2 regions of the Lysinibacillus sp. 1 U-2021 genome follow, and region 1 is predicted to be linked to the other one. Evidence: riboswitches for the same ligand, from Rfam matches in the RefSeq annotation. Region 1 holds a riboswitch; the other holds the start of a gene.
What was found. Region 1 has a riboswitch for glycine ahead of gcvT (glycine cleavage system aminomethyltransferase GcvT). Riboswitches for the same ligand answer to the same signal wherever they lie in the genome.
Positions count from the first base shown of each region.

Region 2: another riboswitch for glycine. It lies ahead of QH639_RS10065 (amino acid permease); the one in region 1 lies ahead of gcvT (glycine cleavage system aminomethyltransferase GcvT).

Region 1 covers NZ_CP123966.1:3,086,333-3,089,951, reverse strand. The annotation lists gene comGF (competence type IV pilus minor pilin ComGF) at 1-341, shown strand, start outside; gene QH639_RS16005 (hypothetical protein) at 358-519, shown strand; gene QH639_RS16000 (shikimate kinase) at 540-1,055, shown strand; glycine riboswitch at 1,200-1,292, shown strand; gene gcvT (glycine cleavage system aminomethyltransferase GcvT) at 1,541-2,644, shown strand; gene gcvPA (aminomethyl-transferring glycine dehydrogenase subunit GcvPA) at 2,670-3,619, shown strand, end outside.
Region 2 covers NZ_CP123966.1:1,973,904-1,977,522, forward strand. The annotation lists gene QH639_RS10055 (lipoate--protein ligase family protein) at 1-825, opposite strand, end outside; gene QH639_RS10060 (rhodanese-like domain-containing protein) at 1,038-1,424, shown strand; glycine riboswitch at 1,989-2,065, shown strand; gene QH639_RS10065 (amino acid permease) at 2,231-3,568, shown strand; gene QH639_RS10070 (glutaminase) at 3,602-3,619, opposite strand, start outside.

The DNA of each region.
Region 1 (3,619 bases):
TACTTTGGTTTGCAGAAATGAAATCAACTATGCTAACAGATGAACAAACAAAGTGGGAACTATTTGTTTCCGACTTGAACCTCTCTCTAAAAGAACTTTCCACCTTTTCCATTCGTGAAGATCAAAAAAGAATAACTTTCCAAACAGCTAATACGCTCCATCATGTTGATTGCTACTCAAATATTATTCGTGAGCAGGTAAAGGGTGGACATGTTCCTATGCTAATAGGAATCAATAAATGTCAATTTAGCTATTCCGAAAATAAGCTGACGGTAGCTGTTGAAATGGCGAGTGGTATTCAAAAGGAGCGAGCCTTTTATGTGCCAATTATTGAAAAATGACAGAGGGGCTATTTTTTTGATCGCAATTGCATTATTATTTTTTGTAACTACTTTTGTTCTTGCGTATTATATGTCTTATGAAATGCAGTATCGAACATATGATGGGCTAGAAAAATTGAATGTTCGAGCTACGATAAATTTATTGGGACAAATTTTGTCAGACAGTGTAGAATCGTAGTTATAAGAAGGTGAATCGAATTGCGAAAAATATATTTAGTTGGTTTTATGGGTAGTGGAAAAAGTGCATTAGGAAGACGCTTAAGCTATTTATTGAAGATGCCATATTATGATATGGATCATGAAATTGTGCGTCAGCAGGGGATGACCATTCCACAGATTTTTGAAAAATACGGTGAGGCCCACTTTCGAGAAATAGAAACAGAATTTTTGAAAAATTTCAGGGACGAGGCTTGCATTATTTCGACTGGTGGTGGCGTTGCCATTAATGCTGAAAATCGAAAAATTATGAGACGCAGTGGATTGGTGTTTTTTTTAGATGCGTCGTTTGAGGATATTTATAAACGAGTTCAGCATGATCCAAATAGACCCATTGTACAGAGCTCTACAAAGGAGGAGCTAGAAAGTCTGTATCACTACAGAAGGAAGTTTTACCGTGATGCAGGTCATATTCAGGTACTGACAGAAGGTAGGACGATTCGCCAAATTCTAGAGTATTTAGTATTTCAAGTGAAAAGGTTAAAAAACGAACGATGAATATATTATGTCAATTTAATGTTCGTGTTTTATTATCTTTTAAAAAATGATTGCCTTTCCAATGCATTTAATGTTAGGATATAGACAAATAAGTAACTAAATGTTCATTGAATACTAAATAGTACCAAGATTTATCTTGGGCGGATGATTGTGCGGGGAGAGAGCGTGTAGACGCCACCGAAGGAGCAAGTAGCAATGGGCTATGAATCTCTCAGGTAAAAGGACTCGTACAAGACGCAACTCTGGAGAGAGCTGTAGTATAACAATAACAGCCACCAAAGGGGAAAGCCGACTGATTGGCAAGGGTAAAGCTTGCGAGCCAGTCTGGTGTAACTTTCAGGTGCAAGGACAGAGAATCCCGAAAAGGGGTTCGTCTGTCTTTTTTTATGTCTATAGCCAGTTTTACGTAATTGATTGTAGGAATGCAAAAAGCAGACGAACTACTACCAGTAAAAATGTAACTAACAATAAGGGGGCAAAAAAGAATGGCGAATGAATTAAAACGTACACCTCTATTTGAAGAATACGCGAAATATGGTGCAAAAACAGTTGACTTCGGTGGATGGGAATTACCTGTTCAATTCTCTTCTATTAAAGAAGAACATGATGCAGTGCGTAATCGTGCAGGCTTATTTGATGTATCACATATGGGAGAGATTTTAGTAACTGGTCCCGATGCATTAGGTTTTTTACAAAATCTGTTATCAAATGATGTCTCAAAAATTGTTGACGGTCAAGCGCAGTACACGGCAATGTGCTATGAAGATGGTGGCGTTGTTGATGATTTATTAACATATAAATTAGCTGACAATCACTATTTATTATGTGTCAATGCAGCTAACATTGAAAAAGACTATGATTGGATGATGGAAAATCAACATCAATATGATGTGACGATTGATAACCAATCGGATGCCTACGCACAAATTGCTCTGCAAGGACCATTAGCAGAAGAAGTTCTTCAATCCCTTACTTCAACTGATGTAAGTGCCATTAAATTTTTCCGCTTCCAAGAGAATGTGGAGGTTGCCGGACATAAAGTATTAGTTTCGCGCAGTGGCTACACAGGTGAAGATGGCTTTGAATTATATGGCGCTCCAGAAGACATCAAAGCGCTTTGGGGTAAAATTTTAGAGGCAGGTCAAGAAAAAGGTGTGGTTCCAGCTGGACTAGGATGTCGTGATACACTTCGTTTTGAAGCGGGGCTACCACTATATGGTCAAGAGCTATCAGCAACAATTTCTCCTCTAGAGGCTGGTATTGGCTTCGCTGTGAAATTAAATAAAGAAGGCTTCATTGGTCATGAAGCATTAGTAGCTCAAAAGGAAAATGGTCTACCACGCAAACTTGTAGGCATTGAAATGATTGATAAAGGCATTCCACGCCATGGCTACAAAGTGTTTAAGGATGGTCAAGAAATCGGTGAAGTGACAACTGGTACACAGCTTCCTTCATCTAAACGTAATGTTGGTCACGCATTAATTGACAGTCAATTCGCAACAATCGGAACTGAGCTAGAAATCGAAATTCGCGGTAAACACTTAAAGGTAATAACAGTAGAAACACCGTTTTACAAGCGTTCAAAATAATAGTTGAAAAGAGGGACCTACATTTATGAAACATCGTTATTTACCTATGACGGAGCAAGATCAAAAAGAAATGTTAGACGTAATCGGTGTATCCTCAGTCGATGAGTTATTTGAGGATATTCCTGAGAAAGTCCGTTTTAAAGGCCTTTATGATATTAAAGAAGCTAAATCAGAATCTGCTTTATTAAAAGAATTAACGGCACTTGCTGCTAAAAATAAGGATACAAATGCCAATGTATCATTTTTAGGCGCAGGTGTTTATAACCACTATAAACCAGTGATCGTGGACCATGTTATTTCTCGTTCAGAGTTCTATACGGCTTATACACCATATCAGCCTGAGATTTCACAAGGTGAGCTACAAGCCATCTTTGAATTCCAAACGATGATTGCCGAGCTAACGGGTATGGATCTTGCAAACTCTTCTATGTATGACGGTGGTACAGCTTTAGCAGAGGCAGGTATGCTGGCAGCTGGTCATACGCGTCGCAAGAAAATTTTAGTGTCTGAAGCAGTGCACCCAGAATATCGCGATGTTGTTGCTACATATGCCTACGGTCAATCCATTGAGATTGTGACTATCCCGCAAAAAGATGGTGTGACAGATGTGGATGCATTAAAAGAGTTGATCGATGACAACACAGCAGCTGTTATTGCACAATATCCAAACTTCTTCGGCCAAGTGGAAGACATCCAAGTGATCGGGGATATTGCACATGCTGCAAAAAGCTTACTTGTTGTATCTTCTAACCCACTTGCATTAGGAATCTTAACGCCTCCTGGCAAGCTTGGCGCTGATATTTGTGTAGGTGATGCGCAAGTATTCGGTATTTCTGAAGCCTTCGGTGGCCCACACTGTGGTTTCTTTGCAGTAACAACAAAATTAATGCGTAAGGTCCCAGGACGTCTTGTTGGTGAAACAGTGGATGGTGAAGGCCGTCGTGGTTACGTTTTAACACTACAAGCACGTGAACA
Region 2 (3,619 bases), 1.1 Mb from region 1:
TTTAAAGTTCCACTCATCTGAAGCATATTTTTTTTCTTCTAAAGCTTGGACATATTCTAATTGCTCCTCAGAAAGTGTAAATGGTTTTAATTCAATTTGCAACGATTTTGCAAAACCATCTCTAAAAGCTGTCACACATTGTTCAACTGTCACTGGCTCTTTTACAAGACTGTTGATGGCAACAGCCTTTTCTGGTAGCTTTCTACGCATACGATTCTTCGCTTCTTCACTGGAGAAATTAAATACGGATAATAATTTCTCTTGATCCAAATCTAATAAAATGGCGCCATGCTGTAAAATGACACCCTTTTGACGTGTTTGAGCACTTCCAGCTATTTTTTTCCCTTCTACGACAAGTTCATACCAACTTGGTGCATCAAAGCAAACAGCACTTTTTGGACTCTTCAGGTCCGCTCTTTTCTCCTCTGTATCAGGTACACTAAAATAGGCATCCATACCCAGGTTATGGAAACCTTGCAAAATTCCCTCACTTAACACACGATATGCCTCTGTCACAGATTCTGGCATATTCGGATAGCTTTCCGTCACAATGACACTATAAGTTAGCTCATGTTCATGTAGGACAGCTCGTCCACCAGTTGGTCGACGTACAAAACCTAAGCCTTGTTCACGCACAGCATCTAAATTAATATCTCTTTTAGCTTGTTGAAAATAACCAATGGATAATGTCGCAGGCTCCCACTCGTAGAAACGAATTACTGGTGGAATTAACCCCTCACTATGCCAATCAAGTAAGGCTTCATCTAGTGCCATATTAAAAGAAGGACTACATTTCCCTGAATTTAAAAAATACCAAGTTGTCATATGCTCATCTCCTACAAATATAAAATGATCCATCAGGCCCCACCTGTGGGTCAACTTTAACGAATAGTATACTACAGTTCAAATTGCGAACGATTGCTTGTGTAACGAAAAAAGCGATTTCGCTACAACCTAGTTAATTTTATCAAACTCATTGGACTATCGCTAGCGCATCTTTTATAATAATAGAGAAGATAGAAAGGGGTAAGAAAATCTTGGACATACTTATCACAATCGGTGTCGTTTTAGTAGTCACAATTGCATATATCGGAATTAATGCACTACGACTCAAAAAAGCCGTAACCAACCTAACACAAGAGCAATTCATAGAAGGCTATCGTAAAGCCCAGCTGATCGATGTTCGTGAGCAAAAAGAATTTGATGCTGGTCACATTCTTGGTGCACGAAATGTTCCTTCGACAACACTACGTCAACGTTATAAAGAAATTCGCCCAGATTTACCAGTATATCTATACTGTCAAAATACAGGCCGTAGCTCACGTGCTGCACTATTTCTTAAAAAACGTGGGTACAACCAAATTTACCAACTTCAAGGTGGTTTCAAAACTTGGACAGGTAAAATAAAAGCAAAAAAATATTAATGCTCTCATCAGAAAAAGTCGTCTCAAAGTACTATGAGACGACTTCTTTTTTAAAAAATTCAGAGTTTCTACTATATTATATCTATTTCAAATGATGCTGTACGAGCTTCATGTCATTAAATTAAAAAAGTAAAGCAACAAAACGCATTATAATCCCCTTTTTGATACAAAGTCTACTTTGAACGAGTTCGCTACTTGAGTCGGGTCCTCATAAAAATGAGCGCTTCGTCCACTTTTTTGAGCGTCCTTTTCATTTGTTTGAGCACTTCCACACTCTTTTGGAGCGGTTTTCACTTATGTTTGAGCACTTCGACAGCTATGTTGAGCAATCTTCCAATAATCCATCTCATATTAAAAACCCCTTCACGAAACACTTTGTATGACCAAAAATACTATTTTTCGTTAGAGATATGCCTGTTACGAACCCCATTCTTCTATTTTTCTGAAAATAGTCAAAATTTATTGTTGAATAATTTTAGAAGCACTGTTAGGATGTATAATATCTTACAATAATAATTGATTATCAAGTTAATAAGCTATGAATGCTATGGATCAAACTATAGCAGGAGCAGTTCTGGAGAGAGCGCACATTGCGTCGCCGAAGGGTTCACTATCTCAGGCAAAAGGACAGAGGAGTAATACAGCTTTTATAAGCGATGCTACATAAAATATTTAACCTATTTCATGTAGACATCTGTGAGTAAATGATATTTGTTATTCTGACGTTTTTCCGAGACTAGTGTCACAACTAGTCTCTTTTTATTTTTCCAGTCATAGTTTTTTATGCATCTTTGAGGGGGATTAACGTGGAACAGCAACAATTAAAACGAGATTTAAAAAATCGCCATGTGCAGCTTATTGCCATTGGCGGAACAATTGGGACTGGTTTATTTTTAGGCTCTGGAAAAGCCATTGCCTTAGCAGGGCCTTCGATCATCCTAGCCTACTTAATTGTGGGGACAGCGCTATTTTTTGTGATGCGTGCCTTAGGTGAATTGTTACTATCCAACGCAGGCTACACTTCATTTACGGATTTTGCATCCGAGTACATAGGGCCTTGGGCAGGTTATGTAACAGGTTGGACATACTGGTTCTGTTGGATTATGACCGCAATGGCAGACATTATTGCGGTGGGGGTTTATACACAATATTGGTTTGATCTCCCACAATGGGTGCCAGCCATTGGTTGCCTTGTATTGTTATTACTACTAAATCTATTAACCGTTAAGCTTTTTGGTGAGCTAGAATTTTGGTTCGCTATTATTAAAGTTATTACGATTGTCGCACTTATTATTATTGGTCTTATTATGTTAGTAACTGGCTTTCAAACTAGCTCAGGGACCGTATCAGTTGAAAATCTGTGGGCACATGGAGGCATGTTCCCAAATGGTATATACGGCTTTTTAATGGCCTTCCAAATGGTAGTCTTTGCATTTGTTGGAGTGGAATTAGTGGGGGTTTCAGCAGCTGAAACCGCAGATCCTCAAAAAAATATTCCTTCTGCCATTAATAAAATTCCATTTCGCATTTTGCTTTTCTATGTAGGGGCATTATTTGTCATTTTATGTATTAACCCATGGTATGAAATGTCTGCTTCAAGCAGTCCCTTTGTCCAAGTGTTTACATTAGCAGGTATCCCGATTGCTGCTGGTATTATAAATTTTGTTGTGCTTACTTCAGCGGCTTCAGCAGGTAACAGTGGGTTATTCTCCACAAGTCGGATGCTCTATAATCTTGGTAACAATAAACAGGCGTCTCCAGCATTCGCAAAACTCAACAGAAACAGTGTGCCAAGTAATGCTCTCGTTATTTCTGCTATTGTTGTATCAGTTGGTGCTCTGTTAAGTAAGTTGATGCCAGAGAATGCCTTTAGTGTTGTGACGACAATCAGTGCAATTTGTTTTATATGGGTGTGGAGCATTATCATCATTTCTCACATCATCTACAAACGAAAAAAACGTGCTTTACATGAAGCTTCCATCTTCAAAGCACCACTGACTCCTTTTATCAACTACGTCGTGCTTGCGTTTTTCGCCTTTTTATTAATGGTGATGTTTATTTCTGAGGCTACGCGTACAGCACTGCTGTTAACACCAATTTGGTTTATCGCTTTATTTATTATTTATAAAATGAAAAAAAGATGACTTCAGACTAAGCGCTGAAATCATCTTCACTTATTAAAAAATAGTCATATC